DNA from 3 places in the Janthinobacterium sp. Mn2066 genome. Region 3 is predicted to be linked to each of the others. Evidence: predicted binding sites of a transcription regulator. Region 3 holds the regulator's gene; each other region holds the start of a gene.
What was found. Region 3 encodes FNR, which switches genes on or off when oxygen is low (the NO sensors DNR and NnrR bind a similar motif). Its sites were predicted from a motif close to TTGATNNNNATCAA; they were not measured.
Positions count from the first base shown of each region.

Region 1: ACL9RI_RS08220 (KamA family radical SAM protein) is a predicted target of FNR. The motif match lies at 2,597-2,610, and genes of this name have one in related genera.
Region 2: ACL9RI_RS15645 (glycine-rich domain-containing protein) is a predicted target of FNR. The motif match lies at 3,422-3,435, and genes of this name have one in related genera.

Region 1 covers NZ_JBMOUF010000003.1:418,087-428,455, forward strand. Annotated here, with positions in the region: gene ACL9RI_RS08205 (DNA-3-methyladenine glycosylase) at 1-246, shown strand, start outside; gene ACL9RI_RS08210 (methyl-accepting chemotaxis protein) at 243-1,925, opposite strand; gene ACL9RI_RS08215 (cache domain-containing protein) at 2,001-2,459, opposite strand; gene ACL9RI_RS08220 (KamA family radical SAM protein) at 2,746-4,119, shown strand; gene ACL9RI_RS08225 (MFS transporter) at 4,122-5,465, shown strand; gene ACL9RI_RS08230 (fumarylacetoacetate hydrolase family protein) at 5,410-6,261, shown strand; gene ACL9RI_RS08235 (TonB-dependent siderophore receptor) at 6,458-8,602, shown strand; gene ACL9RI_RS08240 (histidine-type phosphatase) at 8,606-10,147, shown strand; gene ACL9RI_RS08245 (carboxymuconolactone decarboxylase family protein) at 10,193-10,369, shown strand, end outside.
Region 2 covers NZ_JBMOUF010000007.1:265,657-276,025, forward strand. Annotated here, with positions in the region: gene ACL9RI_RS15620 (CDP-6-deoxy-delta-3,4-glucoseen reductase) at 1-259, opposite strand, end outside; gene ACL9RI_RS15625 (SDR family oxidoreductase) at 272-1,189, shown strand; gene ACL9RI_RS15630 (hypothetical protein) at 1,282-1,545, shown strand; gene ACL9RI_RS15635 (hypothetical protein) at 1,722-1,967, shown strand; gene ACL9RI_RS15640 (hypothetical protein) at 2,214-2,453, shown strand; gene ACL9RI_RS15645 (glycine-rich domain-containing protein) at 2,614-3,324, opposite strand; gene ACL9RI_RS15650 (CHASE domain-containing protein) at 3,482-5,260, opposite strand; gene ACL9RI_RS15655 (glutamine--tRNA ligase/YqeY domain fusion protein) at 5,555-7,321, opposite strand; gene ACL9RI_RS15660 (DnaJ domain-containing protein) at 7,494-7,787, shown strand; gene ACL9RI_RS15665 (hypothetical protein) at 7,884-8,396, shown strand; gene ACL9RI_RS15670 (hypothetical protein) at 8,386-9,174, shown strand; gene ACL9RI_RS15675 (hypothetical protein) at 9,194-10,066, shown strand; gene ACL9RI_RS15680 (LysR family transcriptional regulator) at 10,113-10,369, opposite strand, start outside.
Region 3 covers NZ_JBMOUF010000019.1:62,167-72,535, forward strand. Annotated here, with positions in the region: gene ccoP (cytochrome-c oxidase, cbb3-type subunit III) at 1-95, shown strand, start outside; gene ccoG (cytochrome c oxidase accessory protein CcoG) at 95-1,483, shown strand; gene ACL9RI_RS26690 (FixH family protein) at 1,499-2,023, shown strand; gene fnr (fumarate/nitrate reduction transcriptional regulator Fnr) at 2,027-2,785, opposite strand; gene ACL9RI_RS26700 (response regulator) at 3,003-6,104, shown strand; gene ACL9RI_RS26705 (TOBE domain-containing protein) at 6,101-6,868, opposite strand; gene ACL9RI_RS26710 (sulfate/molybdate ABC transporter ATP-binding protein) at 6,923-7,606, opposite strand; gene modB (molybdate ABC transporter permease subunit) at 7,612-8,283, opposite strand; gene modA (molybdate ABC transporter substrate-binding protein) at 8,306-9,064, opposite strand; gene ACL9RI_RS26725 (hypothetical protein) at 9,409-10,369, opposite strand, start outside.

The sequences.
Region 1 (10,369 bases), on a different contig from region 3:
GACGAACTGCGGCTGCTGTGTTCGGGGCCGGGCAAGGTATGCCAGGCGCTGGGCGTCAGCCACTTGCAGAACCGCCTCGATTTGAATGCACCGCCGTTCCTGCTGCTGCCGCGCGAGGATGAAGTGACGGTGCTGGCCGGGCCGCGCATCGGCATTTCGAAAGCCATGGAAGTGCCATGGCGTTTCGTGCTGGCCGGTTCTCCCTACTTGAGCAAGCCGATGCGGAGTGAAGTTAAGCTGAACTAGGCGCGGCGCTTGCTGCGTAGCGGACTTTGCAATGCCCGCCGTTCAGCCTGACTAGCCCTATGTTCTTCCGGATGCTGGAAGGAATCGGCTTCGCTGGGTTTTTCCTGCACCGCTATCACTGTTGACCCCGCCGCCTGGTCCAGGGTGAACACGGCCACGGCGGACGACAGGGTCACGGCCTGGTCCTGCAGGCTGGCCGCCGCCGCCGCTGCCTGTTCGACCAGCGCCGCATTTTGCTGCGTCACATCATCCATTTGCGCCACTGCCAGATTGACTTCGCTGATACCCGATGCCTGCTCCGCGCTGGCCGCCTGCACGCGCTGGATGATGTCGTTGACTTGCTGTACCGAGGCGACGATCGCGCCCATGCTGTCCCCCGCTTGCTGTACCGCCACGCTGCCGCCATCGATGGTGGTCACCGAGGTGGCGATCAGGGTCTTGATTTCCTTCGCGGCGGCGGCCGAGCGGTGCGCCAGGGTGCGTACTTCCGAGGCCACCACTGCAAAGCCCCGTCCCTGTTCGCCGGCGCGCGCCGCCTCCACTGCCGCGTTCAGCGCGAGGATATTGGTCTGGAATGAAATACCGTCGATCACACCGATAATTTCCACGATCTCGCGCGAATTAGCTCGTATTGTCGTCATCATCGTCACTGCCTGCTGCATCGCCGCGCCCCCTTGCACGGCCAGGGTCGATGCCTGGGCCGCCAATTGGCAGGCGAGCTGGGCATTGGATGCATTGTGGTTGACGGCTTGCGTCAGCGTTTCCATGGCGCTCGAGGTTTCTTCCAGCGAGCTGGCCTGCATTTCCGTACGGGCAGACAAATCCATATTGCCGGTGGCGATTTCGCGCGAAGCCGTGTCGATCGAGTGCACCGCTTCCATGATGGTGCGCAAGGTCTGGTTCAGATTGGCGATGGTCTGGTCCAGCACGCGCGAGGTGTCGGCGATCTCGTCGCGGCCCTGATTCGGCGCACCTGCGATCAGCTTGCCCGCCGCCAGGTCTTGCACCACATCGGCAATGCCGCGTATTTCTCCCAGCATCGCGCGCCGCACCAGCATCGTCACCACGATGGAGGCGAGGATGGAAAGGATCACGGCCAGCAGCAAGCTCCAGCCCAGGCTGCGAAATTCCGCGCTGGCCGTGGCATGCGCCTGGGTGCTGAGGGTCGTTTCCAGCCTGGATAATTGCGCCAGCTGTTCGTTGAGCTGGGTGAACTGCGTTTCGGCCTTGAGCATGGAATTGGTGGCGATCGATTGATCCATCTGCGCAATTTCCATGGTTTCCAGCACCGCCTTGCGATACGCCGCCAGGGGCACGAGCGCTGCATCGACCAGGGTGCTTTCCGCTTCCGACGCCGAGGCGCGCAAGTTGGACAATTGTTCGGCGATGGCCTGGTGGCGCGCCTTGATCTGTTGTTCCAGCGCATCGAGGCGTGCCTTGGCAAAGCTGCCGTTGGTCCACGCCAGCAGCTGGTACATATTGCCGTGCGCATATTTGGCGTCGCTCGCCACGTCCGCGGCCGCCTTCAGGTGGTGGATGCGGACAGTCACCATGTTTTCCAGCGAGGCATTTTGCCGCACCATGCCATACCAGGCGCCGGCCGAACTGAGTATCAGCAGCAGCAGGACGAGGGCGGGGGCCAGCAATAATTTTGGTCCGATGCGTAATTTGTCGAGCATGTTTTGACTCCTGCCTGTGGCTGTATCGGGCGTGATGGAACCCCGCCCTGAAGCGGGGCGTGCTGGCTCGCCTGGCTATTTTTTGTACAGGCCCGCTTCCAGCACCACATCGTTGACGCGCAGGATGTAGGTGGTTTTCGGTTCGATCTTGCCGCTGACGGGATTCTTGTACAGATAGTCGACCCAGCCCTTGCCCTGCTTTTGCGCCAGTTCGATGATTTCACGGCGATATTTCTTGCCATTCGCATCAGGCACATCGGTCAAGTCCTTGCCGACGATGGCCGGGTTGATCGGATGGGCCAGCACGATGCCCGTCTTGATGTCGCGCATGTCCACATACAGCGAGCCTTGCACGAAGTCAGGATCCTTGGCGATGAGTTTTTTAATCATTTCTTCCTTGCCATGCGCCTTGATGAAGGCGGCGCCCCGTTCGGCCATGGCGATAGCGTCTTTTTCAGTCGGTTCCGTGGCGGCGCTGACGGCGAAACTGGCCAATGCCAGGCATAGCAGATTAGCTTTGATGATTTGTTTCATGAAGACTCCTTGTGAAATCGAGATAGGTGTTGCCAAACCGTAATTTACGTCGCACTGGTCTACACAGAATTGCGATTGAACAAACTTAAGTCTTGCCCAAGTGCATGTCTGATTAGATGCAGGCAGTAGAAGACTTGTTGATGTGCGGCAATTGGTTCTTTCTGGCAAGAACTATGATGACTTTCCCAGCATGGCGATTTTTAAGCATGAAATGATATGGCCGATGATGGCTTGATTTTCATGATTTTTAATGGAAGTTATTATCACTACCGTACAGGAGTCGAGCATGTCCGATGACAGCAGCGAACTTTCGAGCGTCAAATTCAAACCCTATACGCGGCAGACGATTAGCCAGGCCCGGCAGTGGGATTGGCTGCCTCCCGAGCAGCGTGAAGCCGTGCAAGTGGTATCACACGTTTTGCCGTTCCGCACCAATCAATACGTGCTCGATCAATTGATCGACTGGAACAATATTCCCGACGACCCTATCTACCGCCTGGTATTCCCGCACCGCGACATGCTGCTGCCCGAGCACTATGCGCATTTGCGCGAGCTGGTGCTGGTACGCCAGGACAAGGTTGCCATCGATGCGTATGTACGCGGCATCCGCCTGGGCATGAACCCGCATCCGGCCGGCCAGATGACGCATAACGTGCCCACCATGAATGACGAACCGGTGCGTGGCTTGCAGCATAAGTATGCGCAAACCGTGCTGTTTTTCCCCAGTGCCGGCCAGACGTGCCACGCGTATTGCACCTTCTGTTTCCGCTGGCCGCAGTTTGTCGGCATGGACGACATGAAATTCGACGCGCGCGAATCCACTGAGCTGGCCGCTTACCTGAAGCTGCATACGGAAGTGACCGACGTGCTGATTACGGGCGGCGATCCGATGATCATGAATACGCGTTCGCTGGCCGCGTATCTGGAACCCTTGCTGGACCCGGCGCTGGCGCATATCCAGAACATTCGCATCGGCACCAAGTCGGTGGCGTACTGGCCCCAGCGTTTCGTGTCCGACCGCGATGCGGATGACTTGCTGCGCCTGTTCGAACGCATCGTCAAGGCAGGCAAGAACCTGGCCATCATGGGCCATTACAGCCACGCCGTCGAATTGCGCCAGGATATCGCCCAGCAAGCCGTCAAGCGCATCGTCTCGACGGGCGCCACCTTGCGCATGCAGGGGCCGCTGATACGCCACATCAATGAGGACCCGAATAGCTGGGCCGAGCTGTGGCAGACGGGCACGCGGCTGGGGGCAATTCCGTATTACATGTTCGTCGAGCGCGACACGGGGCCGCGCGGTTACTTTGAAGTGCCGCTGTTCAAGGCCCACGAGATTTTCCAGGCCGCCTACCAGCAGGTGTCCGGCTTGTCGCGCACGGTGCGCGGGCCTTCCATGAGCGCTTTTCCCGGCAAGATCGTGATCGATGGCGTAGTCACTATTGGCGGAGAAAAAGTGTTTGCACTGCAATTCCTGCAGGCACGCAATCCGGACTGGGTACGGCGGCCGTTTTACGCGAAATTCGATGCGGAAGCAACCTGGTTCGACGATTTACGGCCTGCATTTGGCCAGGAGAAATTCTTCTTTGAACTCGATCAAGCCGTGCCGGAAGTGGCGCATGCGCCGCAGCGCGTGATCCGCCTGGTGCAGGCAGCCTGAGCATGGAACGCGCAGGCCCGCCCGCGCGTTCCAGCGTGGCCGTATTTTGTTTGATCTTCCTGCCGTATGCGCTGGGGCATTATCTGTCCTGTCTGCTGCGTGGCGTGAATGCCGTGCTGACTTCAGAATTGCTGGCGACCGTGCCGCTGACGGCCACGCAGCTGGGTTTGCTGACCAGCGTGTTTTTCCTGGCGTTTGCGCTGGTGCAATTGCCGGTCGGCATGGCGCTTGATCGTTACGGTCCGCGCACGGTGCAACTGCTGTTGCTGCTGGTGGCGGCGCTCGGCGTGTTCCTGTTCAGCCAGGGCCGTAGCTTTGCCGAACTGATGTGGGCGCGCGCCGTGATGGGCGCAGGCCTGGGCGGCTGTTTCATGGCCGCCGTGAAAGCCATATCCGGCGCTGTCGCACCTGCGCGGCTGCCATCCATGCATGGTTATCTGATTGCCGTGGGCGGACTGGGGGCGGCCACGGCCACCATGCCTGTCAAGCTGGCCCTGCATTACACGGATTGGCGCGGCCTGTTCCTGGGCCTGGCTGTCGGGGCACTGGCCATCGCCTTGCTGATCCGCCTGCTGACTCCTGCCATGCCTGCACGTCAGGCGCCCACTACGCCTGCTATCCGCCTGCGCGATGTGTATGCCGACCCTGCATTTCGCCGCACCATCCGCTTGATCCTGCTGCCGCACACCGTGTTTTTTGGCATCCAGGGGCTGTGGATAGGGCGCTGGCTCAGCGACGTGGGCGGCTTGTCCGACGACAGCGTGGCGTATCTCCTGTACTTGGGCATGGCCGCCGTCATCTTCGGCGCCATCGGCATGGGCATGGTGACGGAGTGGGCGGCGCGGCGCAATTACACGCCCATGCAAGTGGCTGCCGTGGGTGTGGCGCTATTTATTCTGGTGCAATTGGGCATGGCCAGCAATTACCAGCCTGGGCTGCCTCTGCTGTCCGTGCTGTTTACCTTGCTGGGCACGGTGGCGGGCCTGGAATACGCGATTGTCGCGCAAAGCATGCCGCCCAGTTTGACGGGGCGGGCGGCCACTTGCCTGAACTTGCTGATCTTTACGGGAGCTTTTTTGGTGCAGGCGGGCTTCGGCCTGATCCTGGGACTGTGGCCAGTCGATGCACAGCATCATTATCCGCCCGAGGCTTATCGGGTTGCGTTCGGGATGCTGGCTGCCCTGCAATTGCCGGGACTGCTGCTGTTTTTCATCGACCATGTCAGGCATGCCGGTGCATCCGGTAAAATGGCAGCCTGCTCAGCGGCAATGATTAACTCCAAGGAAGACTATGAAACTCGTTCGTTACGGACGTCCAGGCAAGGAAAAACCGGGCCTGATCGATGAAGAAGGCAAACTGCGCGACCTGTCCGGCGTGGTCGCCGATATCGACGGTACCCAACTGTCCGACAAGGCCTTGCGCAAGCTGGCCAGGATCGATGAAAAAACGCTGCCCCTGGTGCGCGGCAACCCGCGCTTCGGCGTACCGCTGGCCAAGGTCGGCAAATTCATCGGCATCGGCTTGAATTACGCCGATCACGCGGCCGAAGCGGGCATGCCCTTGCCGGCCGAACCCATCGTTTTCATGAAGGCTGTTACCTGCCTGAATGGTCCGGACGATAATGTGATCTTGCCGAAGGGCTCGAAAAAGACGGACTGGGAAGTGGAACTGGGCGTGGTGATCGGTACGCGCGCGCAATACGTGAGCGAAGAAGAGGCGCTGAAATACGTGGCCGGCTATTGCGTCGTCAATGACTTGTCCGAGCGTTCGTTCCAGCTGGAACGGGGACCGCAATGGGACAAGGGCAAGGGCTGCGATACCTTCGGCCCGGTCGGCCCATGGCTGGTGACGCGCGATGAAGTGTATGACGAGCAAGACCTGGACCTGTACCTGGAATTGAACGGCAAGCGCATGCAGACGGGCAACACGAAAACCATGATTTTCACGGTGGCGCAGATCGTCAGCTACCTGTCGCAATTCATGACCCTGGAACCGGGCGACATCATCGCCACCGGCACGCCGCCCGGCGTGGGCCAGGGCCGCAAGCCGCAGCGCTTCCTGAAAAAAGGCGACAGCCTGCGTCTCGGTATCGCCGGCCTGGGCGAGCAGCAGCAAGACGTGGTGGCCTGGACCGCCAAGTGATTTGATCGAGTAACACAGCACTGTGCAGGCCATCAGCGATGGTCTGCACAGTGCGCTTGCCAGCTGGTTGCAAGCATGGCACAACGATCACAGCTCGGCGCAAGAAGTCATGTGACCTACATTCGGTCATACGATTGTCACACAAACTCACTATCATGATGCACCTAATAACCTCCCTCCTCTTATTAGGCACGTCATGTTCCCCACCTTGTCTTCCACGAAACACCCCCGCGTCACCCGTTTGCATCTGGCCCTGGTAGCCGCCGGCCTGTGCGCGCTGCATACTGCCGCCTTCAGTGCTACCGATGCCGATGCCGATACTGCCAGCCCTGCGTCCGGCGAGGTGTCCCGCGTGGTAGTCAAGGCCACGGTCGAAAAGAAAAAGCTCAGCGATAGCGTCAGCAGCGGCGCCCTGGGCCGCAAGTCGGAACTCGATACGCCATTCTCCACCAAGGCCGTCAGCAGCGATGAAATCGAAGACCGCCTGGCCACCAGCATTTCCGAAGTGCTGAAATACGATGCTTCGGTTACCGCCATCAGCCCGCCGATCAGCACCCACCCGGCCACCATCCAGATGCGCGGCCTGCGGCTCGATGACTTGAACGGCTATAAGGTCGACGGCCTGGCCAATATCAACCGCGGCACGGAAATGCCGCTGGAAATGTTTGAAAGCGTGGAAGCACTGAAAGGATTGTCGGGCTATATGTACGGCTTCGGCTCGCCGGGCGGCATCGTCAACTACGTCAGCAAGCGCCCAACCACCGACAAGAGTTTCAGCGCGGCGCTGGGCTACCAGGAAGGCGGTGCGATCAAGGAGCATATCGATACGGGCGGCCGCGTGGGCGAAGACGGCGCCTTTGGCTACCGTTTGAACCTGCTGCACGAAGACGGCGGCGTGAAGGAAGAAAGCGGCTCCATCAACCGCAATGCCGCCAGCCTGAACCTGGACTGGCGCCTGAGCAGGGATCTGACCCTGAGCTATGATGTGCTGTACCAGCGCCGCGCCACTGTCGGCGGCACCGATATCGTCATTTCACCGAGCTTCAAGGTACCGGCACCGATAGCCGGTGACAGCAAGCTCAATAGCATCGGCGCCGGCAGCGATGTCGAATATTCGCTATACACGACGGGCCTGGAATACCGCTTGGCGCCGGACTGGACCGCCAATTTCTCGTACCGCACTTCCGACTCGACCCGCGTCTATAAAAAAGACCAGTACTACATCACCAGCAATACCGGCAACTACAAGGACCGCGTCACGTCCGAGCTGCACGCCTACCATTTCGACCAGGTGCAAGCCAGCCTTACCGGCAAGTTCGCTACCTTCGGCTTGCAGCATGAAGTGGTGGCAGGTGTCCTGTCGCAAAACCTGGGTTCGACCGATTCTGTCGTCACGCCCAAGCCCTACCTGGGTACCGGCAACCTGTATGCACCGACCATCTTCAACGCCACCAGCACCAACTATAGCGGCGGCCTGTACCAGGATGAGACCACGCGCCAGGATGCAGTGTTTGCCAGCGATACGCTCAAGCTGAACGACAGCTGGTCGGTGCTGGCCGGTTTGCGCTACACGCAGTACCAGGACACCGCCTATTCCACCAAGGGCGCCGTGATTGCCAGTTATCCAGCCGACAAAGCCACGCCAACCATCGCGTTGATGTACAAGCCGGCCGCCGACACCACGCTGTACGGCAGCTATGTCGAAGCCCTGGAACAAGCTTCTAGTGCACCGACTTCGGCTGCCAATGCCTTGCAAACTTTTGCACCGATCAAGAGCAAGCAGACCGAATTCGGCATCAAGACGGAACGCAGCTTCTGGAATGCCAGCGCAGCCGTGTTCCAGATTGAACGGGGCGCCCAGTACACCAACGCCGGCAATGTCTTCGTCGCGGATGGCCAGACGCGCTACCAGGGCCTGGAGTTCAACTCGGTGCTGCAGGCAGCGAAGAATGTGTCGATCGAAGGCGGCATCATGCTGCTCGACGCCACCTTGCAAGATGCGGCGCCTGGCTACAGCGGCAAGCGCGCCGTCGGTGCGCCGCGCCGCCAGGCGTCGGTGCAGGCCACCTGGCGCGAAGTCTTGCCTGGCCTGGCGCTGCACGCCGGCGCCCAGTACCTGGGCGAGCTGGCGATGGACGCGGCCAACGCCAATACCTTGCCATCGTATGCGTTGTTCGATGCGGGCTTCAATTACCGTCACCGCTATTTCGGCAAGATGGTCAGCGTGCGCGCAAATATCTCGAACCTGGCCAACCGCAAATACTGGACCTACTATCAGGAGAACTACCTGAACGTGGGCTCGCCGCGTACTGCCAGCGTGAATGTCCGGGTAGACTTTTAAACCATGAAATTCCCACGCCTTGCGGCCGGCGCCGCGTTGTCCCTGCTGCTGTTGAATGCTTACGGCGAGCAGTACTACCAAAGCAAAACGCCGTATGGGCCGCAGCAGGACATGGCCAGCTACGAAGCGGCGCCGCCAGGCTACCGCCCTGTCTATACGCAGCTGCTGGCGCGCCATGGCTCGCGTGGCCTGAGCAGCTTCAAGGCTGACCTGGCGCTGTACAACTTGTGGCGACAAGCCGGCAAGGAGCATGCGCTGACGCCGCTGGGCCGGCAACTGGGCCCGGATATCCGGCAACTGATGAAGGCCAATTTCCTGCTCGGCTATGGGGTGGATGGCATCAGCAAGCCCGGTTATGGCAATGAAACCATGCAGGGCGTAGCCGAGCATACGCAGCTGGCGCAGCGCCTGTACCAGCGCTTGCCGCAACTGTTCAACGACGCAGCGGGCCAGTCGCGCCAGATCGTGGTGGTCACTTCCGGCAAGGACCGCGCCGTCGACAGCGGCTATTTCTTTACCCGTTCGCTGCTGGCGCAACAGGCCAGCCTGGCGCCGCTGCTGGTCTACCCGGACTCGCTGGCGCCGCGCGCCGAAACCAGCCCCGCCAGCCACGACAGCCGTCCCAGGGGCACCGACCGCTACTTGCTGTATTTCCATAAACTGAGCGCCAGGCAAGACCAGGTGGCCGATGCTGCCGATCCGCTGTATCCGGCTTACCAGGCCAGCCAGTCCTACCAGGCCTGGCTCAGGAGCGATGAGCTGCGCGACCGCGAGGCCGCAATCCTGGCGCAGCCGCGCCTGGCCGCCGCAGCAAAGACGGTGCTGGAACGCCTGTTTACGCCAGCCTTTGTGGCTGCGCTGGCGCAGGGACGCTATCGGGTCGCCAACACCGGCACCTATCGTTACACCAGCGCCGATGGCAAGTTCAGCAATCGCTTGAGCGGCGATGGCGATACCGTGATCGCTTCGGCCACCGACGCCGCGCTGGCGCTGTATGAACTGTATGCGGCAGCGGCCGACATGCGCCACGAAGTGGCTGCCGACTTCACGCGCTACGTGCCGCCCGCGCAGGCCGCAGTGTTTGCTGCTGTTGACGATGCGCAATCGTTTTATGCCAAAGGGCCGGGCATCGCCGAGAACGGCGACCTCAACTACCGCATGGCGAGCACCTTGCTGGATGACTTTTTCAAGGAAGTAGACGCGGTTGCCAGCGGCGACCTGTCGCATGCGGCCAAGCTGCGCTTTTCCCACGCGGAAATCGTGATCCCCATGGCGGCCATGCTCGGCTTGCCCGGCATGGCGGCGCCGTTGCCGCGCGCTAGCATGTATAGCTACGACAATAATTCGTGGCGCGGCGCTACGGTGGCGCCGATGGCGGCCAATATCCAGTGGGATGTGTACACGGACGGCCAGGGCAGCACGCTGGTGCGCATGCTGTACAACGAAAAGGAAACCGACTTCAAGCCCGATTGCGACAGCGCCAGGATGGCTCCGGCCAGCCATTTCTATCGTTATGCCCAGTTAAAGAGTTGCTATCAGCGCTAGAAAGCACATGTACACTACAGGCAACAGCATAAAACAGACTTCTACATGACTGATCGCCTTCCTCCCCTTGCTTTCGAACAATTGAGTGCAGAGCAGCAAACGGCTGCGCAAGCCATCATCGATGGTCCGCGCGGGGCGCTGTATGGCCCCTTCGTGCCGCTGATCCGCAGCCCCGAGCTGATGGAAGCGGCCCAGCGCCTCGGTGAATACCTGCGCTACCGC
Region 2 (10,369 bases), on a different contig from region 3:
CCACCAGGTCGCCCTGGGGCACGGCGCAGCACAGCAGGGAATAGCCTTGCGCCGCTTCTTCGTCCGTCAGCGAACGCGATTGATACGGCTTGTGCTGTACGCTGCCGGACACGACCTTGCCTTTGCAAGAGCTGCAAGCGCCGCTTTTGCAGCTATACGGCAAGCCCACGCCGGCGCGGATGGCGGCCGACAAGACGGTTTCGTCCGCTTCGCAACTGAATTGATGGCCGCTGGGCTCAACAGTAATTTGAAAAGTCATACTATCCTTGAGATGAAAAACATATTAATTCAATCATTGCACAAGCCGCTGGGCCTGCCGCGCCTGCTTATTCTTGGCTGCGGCGATGTCGGCATGCGGCTATTGCCCTTGCTGAGCACGCGTTTTCGCGTGTTTGCCGTCACCAGCCAGCCTGCGCGCTGTGCCGAACTGCGTGCGGCGGGCGCCGTGCCCATCGTGGCCAACCTCGATGACCGCGCCAGCCTGCGGCGGCTGGCCGGGCTGGCGCCGTGGGTCGTGCACCTGGCGCCGCCCCAGCCGGCGGGGCTGCTGGACCGGCGCACGCGTAATCTGGCCGCCATTTTACCTGAGCACGCCCGCCTGGTATATGTCAGCACCAGCGGCGTGTATGGCGATTGCGGCGGTGCGCAGGTGGCCGAGACGCGTCCGCCAGCGCCGCAAAATGCCCGCGCGCGGCGCCGTGTGGATGCCGAAACCGTCCTGCGCGCCTGGGGCGTGCGCCGCGCCGCCAGCCTGGCCATCCTGCGCGTGCCCGGTATTTATGCCGATGACCGTTTGCCATTAAAACGTTTGCGCGAGGGCACGCCGGCGCTGGTCCCGCAAGACGACGTGTACACCAATCACATCCATGCCGACGACCTGGCGCGCATCATCGAACGGGCCCTGTGGCGCGCCAGGCCGGGCCGCGTGTATCACGCCAGCGATGACAGCCAATTGAAGATGGCCGAGTATTTTGACCTGGTGGCCGATGCCTTCGGCTTGCCGCATCCGCCCCGTTTGCCGCGTGCCGCGTTGCAGCAAGTGGTCACGCCGATGTTGCTGTCGTTCATGTCCGAGTCGCGCCGCCTGGACAATACGCGCATCAAGCGCGAGCTGGGGCTGCGTTTGCGCTACCCGCGCGTGGCTGATGCGCTGGCGGTGTTGTCAGCCAGAAAACTCGCCATCAGTTAAAATGCGCGGTTATTTCCGCACTTTCTGCCGGCCGGGCGCATGCCGCGCCTGCCTGCCGCGCGCTACCAGTTATTATTGACCGAGGATTATCCATGACCACCCTGACTTACGAAGAATACCTGGACGAGGTCACCACCGTCCTCACGGAGCTGTATGACCTGGAAGACCAGGCAGCCATCAAGCTGGTGGTGTCGGCCCAGGATGCGGAGTTTTTTGTGCCGCACGACGATCACGCCGAGATGCGCACCGTGGAGCAGGCGAAGAAGGATGCCGTGACCTTGTACGAACGCAAGCAGAATCGCCAGCAAACGCAGGAAAAGCAGCAGCAGCGCGTGCGCCAGCAAAAGAAACCATGATGGTGTCCGGCAGTTGCCGGACTTTCTGCCTGCCTCACTGTTGATATTGCGCAAACGCGCCGCGACGGCGTGACGGTAATGTGAGCAAACAGGCGGGCAGGCGCCGCAAGATTGTTTGTATTACTGCTTGTAACTCAGTCTGCAACATTCCGTATAGTGGCCCGCAGGAGCATGCAATGTACTCCGTAACTCATCCCAGCAAGGAGCAGGTACGGGCCTATATGCGGTGGCGGAAAGGGGCGCGCCAGGCGCCTCCCGCGCCCTATGAAATAAGGCGCCAACTGGCTTGCAGCCTGGTTGACGTATCGCCGGCCATCCTGGCCGTGCAGGGCTGGCAGCTCTCCGCCGACATGGCCCGGCTGGGCACCCTGATGGCCATCGCATGGCTGATGGATAGCGGAGTTGCTCACCGAAAAAATTGATAGCCTGCAGCAAATTTTTCCATTTTGAGTTATCCTCTAGCACATTAAAAGTGCGTCAAATCTATTCAATTATCACAAATTTGCTTTAAGTTAAGCAAAAATCAACAATAACGTGTATTATATGGTCTGCAAACCAAAAACCGCATAAGTAATGGCGTTTTTTAGTATCTTCCCCAAGATTTATTGCAAAGCAGCCCTGTAATCATTTTTTATTTGCAGTAATACAACAAGTTCGGATTTTTGATCATGTCTCTCAAACAAATTACCTCTTTGCCTACCTATAACCCAAATCGCGTTCTTGACGCCATCATCGACAAGCTGCAGCTGAAAAATGATGCCGCCCTGTCGCGCGCGCTGGAAGTGGCGCCACCCGTGATCAGCAAGATTCGTCACAACACCTTGCCGATCGGCGCCACGATTCTGATCCGCATGCACGAAATCAGCGATTTCAGCATCCGTGAACTGCGCGAACTGATGGCTGCCTGATTGAAGGTTGCGTAGTTGACGTTGCTTTAATGTGCTGCCTTACGTGGTAGACAGACGGCAACGTGAGAGGTGCCGCCTGGTTTTATCCGGCTTGCCGCGTGCGGCAGCCCACACGCTATCCATGCCGGCTCATCGCGAGTCCGCTTAATAGCCTGTCCTGTCAGGACGACGTCTCCTGGCTGGCGGCAATGGATGGCCGGTCGACATAAAAACTGCCGACCTGCGCCTCAGCCAATGAAGATTTGACCACCGCTGCAGCGAGCGAACCCGGTGCGCTGGAGAATGCCGTCCGCGCCGCGCCCGAGTAGGCGGTCTGTGCCGGCGTCGCCATGCCGGAATATGCGGTCTGGATCGCCATGCCTGAATACGCCGTCTTGACGGCTGCACCCGAATATGCTGCCTTCACGGCCGCGCCCGAGTAAGCCGGCGCGATGGCCATGCCCGAATACGCCGTTTGCACGGCCCTGCCCGAATACGCCGTTTCCGTGCGTTCGTAGGCTTCCCCGAATGTCTGTTCATACAACTGCTTCATGCGCTCGCCGACGCGGTGATGCGCTGCTTCGTCGTCTGCGCCGCGCAGGCCGATGTAGGGGAAGTGATGCAGGAAATAGCCGAAGACCTGTTCGCAGTCGGCTGCGTATTTCAGCGTGTCAAGAATATGGTAGTGCCAGAAGGTGTCCACATCCATCAGCGGCGCCGTTTCTTCCTGCGGGAATTGCTTCATCAGGATCAGGAAGCGGCGGTACTCGAACTCCACGGCATTCGCCTTTTCCAGGCTCCAGCCTTCGCCCGATTCCCGGTGCATCAGCTTGACCTTGATCGCATCCAAATTCAATTCTGCAATTGCCTTGAAACTGTCGTTCGTATCCATGAATATCCTTGTATAAAAAGAAATGTGACTGGAATGACTGTACAGCTGAGGTGAAAAAGGCGGTTCTGGTGGGGCAACTCCTGTCAGGGTGGAAAGATTGTTCTGCGTCAATATTGCATTGAATTAGAAAATAAGCAAGCATTGCATGATGCTAGTGTCAGGCAATGATGTCCGAGGCGTCCTGCCGGGAATAGGCCGAGGCGTCTGCCCCCAGCGGCACGCTGACATGCACGCGCATGCCGGCGCCGGGGCTGCTTTCGATGTAAAACGTGCCGCCCAGCAGGCTGATACGTTCTTCGATGCCCACCAGGCCAAACGAGCCCTGCTTGTTGCGGCCATCGACGGCCGCGCCCACGCCGTTGTCGCTGACCGTCATCGACATCGTATCGTGGCATTTCTTCAGCGCCACCTGGACCCGGCTGGCTTGGGCGTGCTGGGAAATATTGCTCAGCGACTCTTGCAGGATGCGAAACAGGGCGGTCGCGCACTGGTCGCTGAGCGAGATATCGTCGTGGCTTTCGATGACTTCGCAGGCGATGCCTGTGCGCAGGCGAAACTGGTCCACCTGCCATTCGACGGCCGCGTTCACGCCCAGGTCGAGCACGGTGGGGCGCAAGTCGTTGATGATCTGGCGCACGCTCTTGATGGTGGCGTCGATCTGGCCCAGGGTGGCGCGGGCGCGTGCATTCAGGCGGGGGTGATGTTGCGCCGTGCGCGAGGCGAGCATGTCGGCATCGATGCGCAGCACCAGCAGGTTTTGTCCCAGGTCATCGTGGATTTCACGCGCGATGCGCTTGCGTTCCTCTTCCTTGATCTGGTCGGCGTGGGCCGCCAGCCGGCGCAATTTTTGATTCGACAATTGCAGGCGCAGCTGGCTGGCGCGCAATTCCTGCGTCATGCCGGTGGCCATCTGGATGGCCCGCCGGCGCGACGATGACAAGGTATGGAATAGCGTGTAGAGCAACATGCTGCCAGAAAAGCCCGCCAGCAGGGCCAGCCAGGGCAGGTAGGCGTCGAAGCTGGTGTACAGGTCGCTCTTGCGCACGCTGAACAGGGCTTGCCATACGCGGCCGTTGTAATCGATCAGCATGGTGCTGCTCAGGTATTTGCCGGACTGGCCCGGCTGCCACCAGGGGGCATGCAAGCCTGCCGCCGTACTGTCGTAGAGCGGGCGCATCTGGTGCGGCACATCGAGCGGCTGCCGGGTTTGCGCGCCGACGTCGAACAAGGTCAGGCGCACATTGCGCACCGCCATGTCGTTGAGCACGCTGCCGACCATCAGCGCCAGGTCGAAACCGATGCCGACCGACCCTTCATAGGCGGCGCGGCGCTGCTGTACCGTCGCGAGCGGCATGCCGTTGCGGTAGATGGGCAGGCGCAGGGCCATGCCTGTCAGTTGTGGGCGGTTCGGCATGGGCACGGGCATGCCGGAATTGCTCATCTGGCCAGAATCGCGCGACTGCGCCAGCACATCGCTGACAGGGGGGCGCACGGCAATGTCATAACCGTATTTTTCCGGGGCGCTGGAGATCGGTTCGATATACGTCAGCACGGAATAGTGCGCGCGTGACCCCGGTGGTTCGATGGAAAAAGCAGGATAGCCATCGCGTCCGGCCGGATAGTCGCGCCGCATCGCCGCTTCGAACGCCGGGCGCTGTGCGTCGCTGATTTCCCGCGTGTAATTGAGGTTCATGACGCCAGGGAAATTGCGCTGCAAATCCATGCTCGCCACGTAGCGGTGGAAGTCTTCGCGGCTGACATGGTCGCTGGCCTGGAACAGGCTGGCCGCGCCGCGCAGCAAATCGCTATACGATTTGACCTTGGCATCGATATCCTGCCGTGTATTGCGCGTCAGGTTCTTGAACAGTTCGTTGGCGTCGTTTTCGATCGATAGCGAAGCGCCCATGTAGAACAGCATCCCAACCAGCATGGACATGACACCGCCGAGCACCCAGAGTGGTCTTTTTTCTGGCATGGGCTGTTTCTCGCCGGTTGTAGCAGACATTGCCATCCGCATCAAAAAGAGGAATCGGGTGCTGCCTGCCGGAGTACTCCCGCCGGCTTGCACAAGCGCTATCGAAATTGCAAATTACGCAATAGGTGCTTACTATACAAAACTAGTCACATTGTAGTCAATAGGCAAGATTCTCACGAAAAAAACTTGTTGCTGAAATGAAAAAGCCCCCGCATCGCCAGGCAATCCGGGGGCTTTTTCACTGCAGGACAGCGCTTATTTTGCTGGCTGCCAGCTGTCTTTCAGGGTCACGATGCGGTTGAACACGGGTTTGCCTGGCTGGCTGTCCACGCGGTCGGCCGCGAAGTAGCCATGGCGTTCAAACTGGAAACGCTGTTCCGGCAAGGCCAGTTCCGCGCCCGGTTCCAGCCAGGCCTGCACCACGTCCTTGGCCAGTGGATTGAGCAATTGCTTGAAGTCCTTGCCGCCCGCATCGGGTTGCGGATCGGTGAACAGGCGGTCGTACAGGCGTACCTCGGCGGCAATCGCCGTCGGCGCGCTGACCCAGTGCATATTGCCCTTGACCTTGTAATTGGCGCTGCCTTCGGTGCCCGATTTGCTGTCCGGGAAGTAGTTGCAATGCACGGCGATGACCTTGCCGTCCGCATCTTTCTCGAAGCCCGTGCACTCGATCACATAACCGTAGCGCAGGCGCACGCGGCTGCCCGGCTTGTCGTCGATCGGCGGATACAGGCGGAAATAACCCTTGTTCGGCACTTCCATGAAGTCGTCTTCCTCGATCCACAGCTCGCGTGAAATCGGGAAAGTGCGCAGGCCGCGTTCCGGGAAGTGCGGGTGCACGGGCGCCGTGCATGCCACGCTTTCGCCCTCGGGGAAGTTGTCGATGATTAACTTCAAAGGACGCAGCACGGCCACCGTGCGCGGCGCTTTCGGGTCCAGGTCTTCACGCAGGCAGCCTTCGAGCACGCTGTAGTCGATCCAGCCGTCGGACTTGGTCACGCCTGTGCGTTCGCACATCAGCTGGATCGCTTCCGGCGTGTAGCCGCGGCGGCGCATGCCCACCAGGGTCGGCATGCGCGGGTCGTCCCAGCCGTCGACGATTTTTTCTTCCACCAGCTGGCGCAGCTTGCGCTTGCTGGTGACGATGTAGGTCAGGTTCAGGCGCGAGAATTCGAACTGGTGCGGCACCGGTTTCTGGAAGAAGCCGCCTGCCGACAGGGTTTCCAGCAGCCAATCGTAGAAGGGGCGGTGATCCTGGAATTCCAGGGTGCAGACCGAATGGGTGATGTTTTCCAGCGCATCCGAAATCGGGTGCGTGTAGTCATACATCGGGTAGATGCACCAGGCGTCGCCCGTGCGGTGATGGTGTGCATGGCGGATGCGGTAGATGGCCGGGTCGCGCAAGTTCATGTTGGGCGAGCTCATCGCGTCTTCGCTGACTTTGGCGCGCAGGATGTGTTCGCCATCCTTGAACTGGCCCGCCTTCATGGCGCGGAACAGGGCCAGCGATTCTTCGCGCGGACGGTCGCGGAAGGCCGAATTCTTGCCGGCCTGGCCGAAATTGCCGCGGTTGGCGGCCATCTCTTCGGCGCTCTGGCTGTCGACATAGGCGTAGCCGGCCGTGATCAGGTATTCGGCCATCGCATACAGCTGGTCGAAATAATCGCTGGCGTAGTGCAAATTGCTGACGCCGCCGGCCGCTTCCCAGTCAAAGCCCAGCCATTTCACGCTGTCCTTGATGGTGTCGACGTATTCCTGTTCTTCCTTGGCCGGATTGGTGTCGTCGAAGCGCAGGTTGCACTGGCCGGCGTAATCGCGCGCCAGGCCGAAATTGACGCAGATCGACTTGGCGTGGCCTACGTGCAGATAACCGTTTGGTTCTGGCGGAAAACGCGTGATCACCTGGGGCAGGCCGGGACGCACATGGGTGCCGGCGGCCAGGTCGGCTTCGATGATGTTACGCAAAAAATTGGGTGCCAGCGCCGGTGCGGCGGCAGCGCTACTATGTTTATCGTTGCTCATTGATCAATGCGGAAGAGTGACAGTAAAGAGCATTTTACCGTACCGCAAGCGTCTTTCTGCTGCCAATTTGTCTTCAATTTGTCCGCATTACGCGCATGCCAGCGACTTCGCGGCCGTTCTATAGGATAATTCGCCTTTATATCAGCAGAAAATCATCACCCCGGAGCCTCCCATGGAAAATTTATACAACGTCCTCGGTGTCGCCCCCAATGCCAGCGATGATGAAATCAAGAAAGTCTATCGTTCGCTGGCGATGCGTTTTCACCCCGACCGCAACCAGGCTCCCGGCGCCGAAGCGCGCTTCAAGAGCGTGACCAAGGCCTATGAAATCCTGGCCGACCCGGTCAAGCGCGCCGAATATGATCAAAGCGTCAACCATCGCATCATCATCGATGCGGATGCGGAAGCCTATGCCCTGTGGTGCGGCGTGTTCCGTTTACACGGCACTGCACTGCCGGCAGATTAAGTTCTTTTAGCTGCCACTACCGCAGCCCGACATGATTTAAAAAAACAACAATGGCGACTTCAACAAGGCGCCGCGTATCACATTGGAAAGCACAACATGAGAAGAGTACACCCTGAATTCGCGTACCAGTCGCGCGAGCTGGAAGGCCAGATCGAAGGCATCCTGGGCGATCCGCCGAACCGCAAGAACTACAAGAGCATGGTCGACGCGCTGGTGGGCGAATACGCCAGCGGCGGCGGCATCGAAGACGTGAACATGCTGGCTTTTGCGCTGGTCGACCACATCAGCTTCAGCGATCCGAAAGGCTTGCTGGCCGAAAGCGAAGATTACGAGTTCGGCGACCCGGCCCGCGTGTTTGCCATGGCGTCCTGCGCCGATCCGGAAGCGGCCAAGATGTATGCCGCCATCGAAGACAGCTTCCCCGACCTGGCGCGCCAGGCCATCATCACGGCTTTCCTGCACAAGCATCCGCGCCTGTGGGACGACGATGACCAGTCGCTGGACCAGCTGGCTGCCAATGACGATGGCGACGATGAGCACGACGAAGACCAGGCGACCGACGATTTCGCCAATATGTTTGACCAGGATGGAGATGACCATGGCCGATAATGATGATAAAAAAAGCAACCTTCCCGCGCTGACGAAACAAGTCACGGAACTGGTGTTGTCCGGTTCGCTGGGCCACGCCGAGCAGGCGTTTGCCGATGCGGCCGATCAATATGGCGACCTGGCCGTGGTGGAGGTGTTGAGCTCGATTCCGCCGCAAGTGACGGCCTTGCACCTGGCCGGTTTCGACGGCGGCAAGATGTCCTTGGCCACCTTGCTGGTGCCGCCCAAGGCCTGGGCCGACAGCCTGGCCTTCATCGCCGCCACCTGGAGCGACGACCAGATCGAGGATGACCCGGAACGCATCGCCGAAGCGCTGTTCGCCCACATCCACGGCGTGGTGTTTTCCACCGACGACGCCGAGCGCCGCCGCGAATTGCTGCTCGAAGCCTCGGCCACCGACTGGGGCGCGACGGCGTTTGCCATCCTGTTCTCGATGGCGCCAAAAGAAATCCTGGAAGTGGCGGGCGAAATCGTCATCAAGGGACCGTATGTGACGGGCGTGACTTCGTCCGACAACGATATCGTGCCGCTGGCAATCGAACTGGCGCAAGCCAATGAAGATGGCTGGGACCGCTCGCTGTTCGAACTGTTCCCTGACTTCCGCCACAGCGCCGACCTGGCCGACGCCGAGTATTCGGACGACCCGGATGAAGAGCCGACGATGTTGCAGCGTAGCACCAAGGAATTGCTGTACCGCCTGCGCAAGCAAGTGCCGAGCACGCGCAGCGCGCCGCGCGCCAGCGCCCGCCGCAGCCTGGGCACCGGTATCTTCTCTTGATGAAAGCAGGGAACCGCTAATGCTGCCAGCAATTGTTGTAGAGAATCTTCCGCGCCTGATCCGCGCCATCAAACTGTTGCCGACGGACCCGCGTCCCGACGCTGCGCTGAACCTGGCCGACGAATTGACGGGCATCACGGCCATGGTGGCCGAGAAGTTCACCAATGAACGCACGGCCGACGGCATCCAGAAAGCCTTGTACCTGACGGTGGGCGGCGTTTCGCTGGGCCTGGAACACGCCTTGCATCACGAAGGCGACCAGGCTGCGCTGGACTTTTTGGTCGAGCATGGCGCCGAGCATGCCTTCCAGGTGGGCTTTCGCCTGATCAAGGAATTGTCGCAACTGCCCGAAGATGCGCTGGTGGGCGAGTATGACCAGGACCCCGTCTACATGGCGCGGCGCCTGCGCGAGCTGTTCATCGATATTTGCCAGGCCGACCCGAACCAGAACTGGGCCGGCTATGAAAAATATGCCTTGCAGTTGCAGCAGCGCAAGGAAGTGCAAGCCGTGGTGCGCCTGGCCAGCTGGCTGCGCCGCCACCATGACAACGGTCCCGTCAGCGACAGCGACCTGAATGCCGAGGGCGTGATTGCGCTGGCCATCATCTTCGCCATCGAAGGGGGAGGGCGCATCATTGCACGCACGGGCCAGAAAGAGTTCGAGCGTTTCGTGCGGTCCGTGCGCAAGAACAAGCCCGACTTCGAAGAAGGCTGGGCCGCGCTGCTGGCCAAGGTGCCCGCACAGCACCACCCGGTGCTGCAGGACCGCATCGCCTCGTACCGCCGCAGCTGTACCGTGGTGCAGAAAATCCGCACGCGGGCCAGCATGAAAAGCCTGTTCGAAGACCTGGAAAACTATGCCGGCTCGGAGCTGGACGCGGATTATTCTTAACTGATTGGGGCAGTCCCTTCGGGCCTGTCCCCAACACTTTCCATATTCACTTGCCTTCTTTCGCCGCTGCTTCGGCCAGCTGCACGAAGGCCGTCACCAGCGGCGAAGTTTCATCGTCCCGTAAAGCCAGGAACAGGCTGGTGGTGGCCTGCGGGTCGGCAATCGGGCGGTAGCAGACGCCATCCATGCGGATGCGGTCGAACGAAGCGGGCAGTACGGAAATGCCGCAGCCGGCCGCCACCAGGCCGATGATGGTCGATGCTTCGCCCGCCTCCTGGGTGATGCGGGGAATGAAGCCTGCCG
Region 3 (10,369 bases):
TGCCCGCCTTCGGTGAATTCCTCGGTGAATCGAAAGTGCATGTGCTGTCGGCCTATGTGTGGAGCTTGTCGAATCCCCAGCCAGCTGCAAAATAATGTCCGAACCTCAAGTCATCCAGATGTACGCGGCCCGCGAGCAGATCTACCCTCGCGAGGCCAAAGGACGCTACGCCACCTGGCGCTGGGTTTGCCTGTGGCTGACCCAGCTGGCGTTCTACGGCTTGCCGTGGCTGAGCTGGAACGGCAGGCAAGCGCTGCTGTTCGACTTGACCACGCGCAAGTTCTACATTTTCGGCGTGGTGCTGTGGCCGCAGGATTTTATCTACCTGGCGGCCCTGCTGATCATCTGCGCCTATCTTTTATTCCTTGTCACGGCCATCGCCGGCAGGGTCTGGTGCGGCTTCGCCTGCCCGCAAACCGTGTACACGGAAATCTTCATGTGGGTCGAACGCAAGATCGAAGGCACGCGCAGCGCGCGCATGGCGCTCGACCGGCAAGGCCCGTCCTTGCGCAAGACGGCCAAGAAAACCGCCAAGCATATGGCCTGGGGCGCCATCGCCCTGTGGACAGGTTTTACCTTTGTCGGCTACTTCACGCCGATACAGGAATTGGCGCATGAAGTACGCACGCTCAACTTCGGTCCCTGGGAATGGTTCTGGGTCTTGTTCTACAGCCTGGCCACCTATGGCAATGCAGGCTGGCTGCGCGAACAGGTGTGCAAATACATGTGCCCATATGCGCGTTTCCAGAGCGCCATGTTCGACCAGGATACCCTGATCGTCAGCTACGATGCGAAACGCGGCGAACCACGTGGTGCGCTGAACAAGAAAACCGCCAGTGGCGACGCCCAGCTGGGCGCCTGCATCGATTGCAGCCTGTGCGTGCAGGTGTGTCCGACCGGCATCGATATCCGCAAGGGCTTGCAATATGAATGCATCGGCTGCGCCGCTTGCGTGGACGCCTGCAACAGCGTGATGGACAAGATCAGGCGCCCGCGCGGACTGGTGCGCTACAGCACGGACCATGCACTGGCCAACAACTTTGATGCACGACAAATACGCCGCCGCGCCATGCGCCCGCGCGTGCTGGTCTACACCGCCATCCTGGCCCTGATCACCATCGCCGTCGGCAGTTCCTTGCTCTTGCGCACGCCGTTGAAACTGGACGTGATCCGCGACCGCGGTTCGCTGGGGCGCGAAGTGGAAGACGGCATGATCGAAAACGTGTATCGCCTGCAAATCATGAATACGTCGGAACAGCGCCAGACCTACCGCATCACGGTCGATGGCTTGCCCGGCTTGACCCTGCTCACGCGCGATGAAGTAACCGTCGAGCCGACGGAAACGCTGGCCTGGCCGATCCGCCTGCGCGCGCCGCACGGCGTGGGGGACAAAGGCTCGAACAAAATCGGCATTGCATTGACTTCGCTCGACGACGCCTCGCTGCATGTCCATGAAAAAGCGGTGTTTTTTGTACCGCGCTAAAGAAAAGGAAAAACCATGTCCCATCCCTCGCCGCTACAGGCGCCCGTCGCTCCCTGGTATAAGCACCGCTGGCCCTGGCTGCTGATGGTGGGCCCTGGATTGTCCGTCATCGTCGGCAGTGTCATGGGCTATATCGCCTTTACGCAACCCGACGCGCTGGTGGTGGGCGATTATTACAAGCAGGGCAAGGCCATCAACCAGGACTTGCGGCGCGATACAGTCGCCAGCAACCTGGCCATGGACACCCGCCTGGCCTATGACGTGGCGCAAGGCCGGCTGACGGGTTCCGTGCACAGCTTCGGCAAGGCTTACCAGGCGCCGCTGCAGCTGCACCTGGCGCACGCCACCTTGCCGGAAAAAGATATCCGGCTGCTGGTGCAGCCCGATGCACAGGGGAATTTTTCGGTAGCGTTGCCGATGCTGGAACGCAGCCGCTGGCAAGTGCTGGTGGAGAACGACAAGCGCGAGTGGCGCTTGTCGGGGATCTGGAGCTGGCCGGTGCAGCGCGCGATTACCCTGCGCGCCGACGAAGAGCTGTAAAACCTATTTGCAGTTGTCGGTACCGGCCGTAATGGCTTTCAACTTTGCTGGCTGCAAGATCTCGATCTCGCGGTTCGACACGCGCAGCCAGCCTTCCTTCTTGAATTTCGACAGCAGACGGCTGACGCTTTCGATGGTCAGCCCCAGGTAGTTGCCGATCTCTTCGCGCGACATGCGCAGCTGGAAATTGCTGCCCGAATAACCGCGCGCTTCGTAGCGCGAGGCCAGGTTGACGATGAAGGCGGCAAACCGCTGCGTGGCCTGCATATTACCCAACAACAACATCACGCTTTGCTCACGCGTGATTTCCTGGCTCATCATGCGGTGAAAATGGCGCAGCAGGGTCGGCATGTTTCCCAGCAATTGTTCCAGGCTGGAAAACGGGATTTCACACACTTCGCTGTCTTCCAGCGCCACCGCGTTGCAATGGTGGCGGTCGGCGCTGATGGCGTCCATGCCCAGCAGTTCCCCGGCCATCTGGAATCCCGTCACCTGCTCTTCGCCACCCGGATTGATCTGGTACGTCTTGAAGTGCCCCAGGCGTATTGCATACAGATTCTGGAATGCATCGCCGATGCGGAACAGCGAAGCGCCACGGGGCACCTTGCGGCGGCGGCCGATGATCTGGTCCAGGCGGTCCATGTCGCCCACATCCAGGCCCATCGGCAAACACAGCTGGTGCATGCTGCACGTCGAGCAGCGCGCGCGCAACGCCTCCACGGAAACCACGGGTGGAATAGGCGAAAGTAGCGCTTCAGTCATGTCTGTACCTTTTAGAAAAATGCAACATCAAGTTTACTGCATAGTACGTTGCCATGCGACAATTTCAGCGAAAAACAGTACAAATAGCGACATCCATCCTTTAATTATATGGCAACATCGTGGAACCTCGCTATAGCGCCGTACTCGCCAGCACCGCAATGCGAAAAGGCACAGGCTGATTGCTTGCCAAGCCAGGGTATTGATAGGAAAATAAATCATGAAACCTCTCGGCATCAAAGCAAAAGTCGCCCTGGCCACCAGCCTGACCTCGATCGCCATGATCGCCCTGGTCACCATGATCCAGGTGCAGCGCATGCGCGACGACTTCACCACCGTGCTGCTGAGCCAGCAAGCGGCGCTGGTCGCGCGCACGGCGGAGGAACTCGACGACAAGCTGCAGATGTTGCTCGACATCATCTCCCAGACGGCGCAGCACCAGCCCCCCGAACTGATGCAGAACGCCGGCCAGTTGCGCACCTACTATGAACAACGGGCCGTGCTGGCCCTGTTTGACGATGTGCTGGTGCTGGACAAGCAGGGCAAGGTGGTGGCCGACGTGCCCCAGGTTCCAGCGCGCAATGGCATCGATGTGACCGACCGCGACTACTTCAAGACGGTGATGCGCACGCGCCGCGCCATGATCACCGAGCCCATGCTGGGCAAGACCAGCCACCTGCCCATCGTGCAAATGGTCGCTCCCGTGCTCGATGGCCAGGGCGAGGTAGTGGGCATCGTGATCGGCGTCTTGCGCCTGTACAAGGACAATCTGCTGGGCCATCTGCGCCAGGCCAAGGTCGGCAAGAATGGCTATTATTTTGTCCTCACGCGCGACCCCGTGCCCCTGTATGTGCTGCACCCGGACACCAGCCGCCTGCTGCAGCCCCGTTCGCCAAACGCCAATCTGGCCACCACGCAATTGCTCAAGCAGGACGGCGAGGGCAGCATGATCAGCACCAATAGCCAGGGCGTGACGGCCGTCAACAGTTTCCAGCGCCTGAAATCGGTCAACTGGCTGCTGGCTGCCTCCTTGCCCGTCGATGACGCCTTCGAACCGTTCGACGGCGTGCTGTACCGGCTGGTGCTGTGGAGTATCTTCGCCTCGCTGCTGGCCGCCCTGGTGCTGGGCTGGGTAACCGTGCGTTTGCTGTCGCCGCTGGTGCGCCTGCGCGACACCTTGCTGGCCCTGCGCGTCAGCGGCAGCCGCTTTACGCCCATCCCGGTGCAGCAGCGCGACGAAATCGGCGAACTGACCGACGCCTTCAATGGCTTGATGAGCGAGCGCGAACGGCTGCAGCAGGAAGTCGAGGTGCGCGCCGGCGAGCTGGAACAGGAGCGCGACCGGGCCGAAGCGGCCAACCGCGCGAAGAGCGATTTCGTGGCCAATATGAGCCATGAAATCCGCACGCCCCTGAATGCCGTGCTGGGCATGGTGTATTTGCTGGGCAATACCCGGCTCGACACGGAACAGCGCAAATACCTGACCATGGTGCGCGTGGCGGGCCAGTCGCTGCTGGGCATCCTGAACGACGTGCTCGATTTCTCGAAGATCGAGGCGCGCCGCATGGACTTGTCGCCGATCGAATTCGACCTCGATGAGCTGATGAATACCCTGGCCACCACCATGACCATGAATGCCGGCGAAAAGGAGCTGGAACTGGCGATCGCCGTCGAACCGGACGTGCCGCGCCGCCTGGTGGGCGACGCCCAGCGGCTGCAGCAAATCCTCGTCAACCTGGCGGGCAACGCCATCAAATTTACGGAAAGCGGCGAAGTGGTGGTGGCCGTCAGCCTGGCGCAGGACGAACCGGGCCAGCAAAACCGTTCATGGCTGCGCTTCGAAGTGCGCGACACGGGCATCGGCATGACGGCCCAGCAGCAGGAACAGTTGTTTACCGCTTTCTCGCAGGGCGACCAGAGCATCACCCGGCGCTTCGGCGGCACGGGCCTGGGGCTGGCCATCAGCAAGCACCTGATCCACATGATGGGCGGTGAAATTGCCGTTACCAGCAGCGAAGGCAAGGGCAGCCGCTTCTGGTTCAGCGTGCCCTTCGACGTGCTGGCCCAGCCCGAGGCCGAACGGCGCACGCCGGCGCTGGGGCAGCTGCGCCTGCTGGTGGCCGACGACAACCGCACCAGCCGCGAGCTGATCGTCAAGCTGATCGAGGCCTGGGGCTGGAATGCCGACCAGGTCGATTCCGGTTTCGCCGCCATCGCGCTATACCGCGAACGGCTGGCCCAACAAGAACCGTACGATGTGGTGCTGGCCGACTGGCATATGCCGGTGATGGACGGCCTGGCCACGGCCAAGGCCATCCGCGAGGCGGCGACGGGCCAGCGCCAGCCCATCGTGGTGATGGTCAATGCCTTTGCCCGCAACCACCTGGAAGAAATCTCCAGCGCGGCCGAAGCGGACGTGGTGCTGATGAAGCCGATCACGGGCTCGAGCCTGTTCGACGCCCTGCACCAGGCCCTGAGCGCCAAGGACAATGACGGCGAAGCGCGACTGCATGCACAGCCCGCAGGCACGGCGCTGGCCGGCATGCACTTTTTGCTGGTCGAAGACAATCATTTGAACCAGGCCGTGGCACGCGGCATCCTGGAACACATGGGCGCCACCCTGGACGTGGTGGCCGATGGCTTGCAGGCGGTGGAACGGCTGCGCGCAGAAGCACTGCGCTATGACATCGTGCTGATGGACATGCAAATGCCCGTCATGGACGGCTTCAGCGCCACCCACATCATCCGCACGGAGCTGCGTTTGACCTTGCCCGTGATCGCCATGACGGCGGGCGTGCTGGCCTCCGAGCGCGAACGCTGCATGACGGCCGGTATCACCGACTTCATCGCCAAGCCGGTGGTGGTGGAAGAAATGATGGAAGTGATCACCCGCCACCTGCCGGCACGTCCCCATGCGCCCGTTCTGGAAAAAACCGCGGCGGCGCCGGTGGATGAAGACGTATTTTCCATGGCCCCCCTGATGCGCGTGATGGGGCACGACGCCAAGGGCAGGGGCGTCTTGCGGCGCATGGTGGAAGATGCGCTGAACAAGGGCATGACGCCCGTGCGCGAAGCCGAGACAGCCTTGCAGGAAAACCGCCACGGCGACGCCGCGCGCATCCTGCACGGCTTGCGCGGCTCCGTCGGCACCCTGGGCACCAAGCGTTTGATCCAGGCTGCGTTTGCCGCCGAAGAAGCGATCCATACGGAACGCCTGGATGAGGTGCCGGCGCTGCTGGCAAAAGTACGGGAAGAGCTGGAGCAGGTACTGGCAGCCGCGCGCGCGTGGCTGGCGCGGCTGCAGGATGAAGACTGGGCTTAGGCAGGTACGCCCAAAATCACGCTCGACGCTTTAAAGATCGCCGTCAGCTTGCCGCCTTCGGTAATCCCCAGGTCGCTGCTGCTTTGATTGGTGACAATCGCGGCGATGGTGCCGCCGCCGGGCAGGTCCAGCACTACTTCCGTATTCACGGCGCCCGTCTGCACGCGGGTCACGCTGCCCGTCAGCTGGTTGCGGGCCGAGAAGCGGGCGCCTTCGCTGTCGGCCACCAGGATCACCGAGGACGCCTTGATCAGCGCGAACGCTTCCACGCCCACGGCCAGGCCCAGGCTTTCGCTGCTGTCGCGCGTGACGATGGCGACGATGTGTTGGCCGCCCGGCAGTTCCAGCACGACTTCATCGTTGACGGCGCCCGTCTTGAGCTGGGCAACCTTGCCCAGGAATTGATTGCGCGCGGTAGTTTTCATGGCCATTCTCCGTATGAGTAAAAGATCGTCGGCGATGCCTTCCGCCTGGCTGCCCAGCTGGCGCAGATAGCGTGCATGCTCGCGTTCGATGATACGGAAATTGTCGACCAGCTGGCGCCCGCGCGGCGTCAAACGCGTGCCGCCGCCGCCCTTGCCGCCCGTCAGGCGCTCGACCAGCGGTTCGCCGGCCAGGTTGTTCATGGCGTCGATCGCGTCCCAGGCCGCCTTGTAGCTCATCTTGACGGCCTTGGCGGCCTGCGTGATCGAGCCATGTTCGGCGATGGCGCCCAGCAGTTCCACGCGGCCCGTGCCACCCAGGTTTTCGCCGCCCACCGTCATCCATACCGAGCCTTGCAGGCCGATTCCTGCTGTTTTATCCGCTACATTATCCAATTAGGCCGCCTTATTCTCTGCACTATCGATCTGGCCGTCGCGCAGGTAAAGCACATGTTCGCCCAGGATGCGTGCGTCTTCCGGATCGTGGGTGATCAGGATGATCGGCACTTCCAGGCGCTGCTGCCACTGGCTCAGCTCCAGGCGCATTTTGACACGCAGGGCAGGGTCGAGGGCGGCAAACGGTTCATCGAGCAGCAGGGCGGCCGGATCGGATACCAATGCCCGCGCCAGCGCCACCCTTTGGCGCTGGCCGCCAGACAACTCATCGGGATACTGGTGCGCCAGTTCCTGCAAATGAAACGCGTCGAGCCACTGGTCGACTTTTTCCAGTTTGGTGCGCGCACGCGGATTGAACCAGCCCCGGCGCAGGCCAAAACCCACGTTCTGGCGCACCGTCAGGTGGGGAAACAGCGCGTAGTCCTGGAACAGGTACGCCACGTTGCGCTGCTGCGGCGCCAGGTTGATGCCGGCGGCGGAATCGAACAGGGTGCGGCCATTCAGGCGGATATGGCCTTCGCTGGGCGTAAACAAGCCGGCGATCGCCTTCAAGGTCATGCTCTTGCCGGCGCCGGACGGGCCGAACACGGCGATGCGCTGGCTACTGGAGGTGCATTGCACGTGCAAATTAAAACTGCGTTTGCCGGAGCGCAGGGTTGCGCGGATGTCGAGGTCGAGTTGCATAGGCTTTATTTGTGAACGATGCGCCCCGGCGCCAATCGGCCAGCGGCCAGCAGCACCACGATGCAGACGGCAGACGTGATCAGCACCAGCATGTTGGCGGCATCATCCTGGCCCGCCTGCACCGCTTCATACACGGCCACCGACAGGGTTTGCGTCTTGCCCGGGATGCTGCCAGCGACCATCAGGGTGGCGCCGAATTCACCAAGAGCGCGCACGAAACCGAGCAGCACACCCGCCAGGATACCGCGCCACGCCAGCGGCAAGGTCACGCGGAAAAAGATGCCCATTTCAGAGATGCCCAGCACGCGGGCCGCCTGTTCCAGCTGCCCATCGACCGCTTCAAACGCAGCGCGCGCCGGCTTGAAGACGAGCGGAAACGCCACCACCGTGGAAGCGATCACGGCGCCCTGCCAGGTGAAGATCAGGTTGATGCCGAAGTGTTCCTGCAGCCAGATGCCCAGGGTGCCGCGCCGGCCCAGCAGCACCAGCAGATAGTAGCCCAGCACCGTGGGCGGCATCACCATCGGCAGGGTCAGCAGGGCGTCGAGCAAATCGCGCCCCGGGAAGCGGGCGCGCGCCAGCAGATAGCCGGTGCCGATGCCCAGCAATAAATTCAGCGCCGTGGCCCACGCCGCCACCTTCAGCGACAGGGCCAGCGCGGTCCAGGCGATATCCATGCAGTGCTACTTCAGTAAAAAATTATGGTTTCTTGAAACCGTATTTTGCCAGGATGGCTTGTGCTTGCGCCGTTTGCAGATAGCTGACAAAACGCTTGGCTTCGGCCGCGTTGGCGCTGCCCTTGATGGTAGCGATAGGGTAGGTTACGGGCGTATCGAGCGGGATTTCCAGCACCACCTTGACCTTGTCTTTCACGATGGCGGCATCGGTGCCATACACAAAGCCGGCATCGACTTCGCCACGCGCCACATAGTCCAGCGACTGGCGCACATTCAGCGTGCTGATGGCCTTCGGTTGCACGCTGTCCCACAGGTTCACTTTTTTCAAAGCGCCTTCCGAATAGCGGCCCACGGGCACGCTGGCCGGGTTGGCAATCGCCACGCGCGTCACGCTTTTTTGCGCCAGGTCATCCAGGCGCTTGATATCGAGCTTGCTATCGTGCGGCACGATCAGCACCAGGCTGTTGCCGACGAAATCGTGACGGTCGGCCGCCAGCACCAGGCCCTGCTTTTGCGCCGCATCCATGGTTTCCTGGTCGGCCGAGGCAAACACATCGACCGGCGCACCCTTGACGATCTGCTGCAGCAGCACGCCCGACGCGGCAAAGTTCAGGGACACTTTACTGCCCGGATACTGCGCCTCATAACTCTGTGCAGCATCCTTGAACGCATTCGTCAGGCTGGCGGCAGCCGACACCACCACTTCACCGGCAAAAGCCGACGAGGCGGCAGTAGCAAGCAGGGCGGCACTGAGGAAGGTAGCAAGAGTCTTGAGGCGCATGGTCGTATCCCTTATTAGATGAAGAACAGGACCGTAATATACACTGATATATAGCGTTGCTGTTGTTGCATGGGTCTGCCATACCGGCAATGCTTCACTCAATATTATCCGCGACGCAGACGACATCGCAGTTGACACTACGCCGGTATGGTTTTGTCATGTAACGTAGTATTTGACAGATAAAGAAAAAATGTTAAATATAAAATAATATTGCCTGATTATAAATTTAAATATCTACCTTACCTCGTACACATATGACAAGCCTATGTCTCTGCACTATTTTATTTTTCATGATCCGCAACGATCCATTTTCGTTGCGGAAATTTAGATTACTTTGACAATATTTATTGTGAAGTTATTGTATTAGCCATAAATGACAACAGTGCAGACGATTTTGGATAATTATTACGATTAAGGGTAACAGCAGTATCAAATCTCCAGTTCATAACATAAATCACAGGAGAGTTTTTATAATTATTAATAAAATCCCAATATAACTGAATCTGATCGTGCAATTGTTGATCTGTCATACCAATTGGCGTTGATGGTGGCACCAATACCCATTTCTGACTATTTGGATTATTTGCTGGCGCAACACGGTTATACGATATCCACATATCCGCTACAGACCAATTATAATTATCAATGCCGATCCAATCCGGACTACTCTTATCAGTCGTGGGACAAGCAGAAATCGGAGCGCCGTTTTGTACTTCTTTTACATTATTTACATCTTTTGATTGCCCATAAGACAATACTGTATATATCGGCATATTAAGCCCATATGCCTTCATTGCCTGTCGAAGCGTACATACATAACTTGCGTACTGATACTGTACATAGGTCTGGTTTGATTGCAATGCAGGATTTCCAAACGGTTCATCAATAAAATAAATAGCTGATGGAATATTTGATGAAGTTCCTATATTGAATGCTATCCTCCAAATATTTGACCAAGATCCCATCGATTGGCATTGAGTATTATTAACTGCACCGGGACATATATCAAGTATGGGAGAACCGCCTGGTGAACCAGATCCAGCATTGATAGAAATAGCACATTTATTTCCGATACACGCAGAAGAATTTAAATTTTCTATCGTGTGTACCACATTCAGATTTGTGGTACTAAATCCAGTACCGGATATTATATTTAACGCATCCGTTGCACTATAAGGTGGATTACCACCTTGGTAAAAATCCAACCAATCATAACCATAATATTTTATATTAGAGTTAGGTCCACCTGCAAATGCAGAGCCACATAAAAATAGCGTAGCTACTACGGATAAAATAATTCTTTTC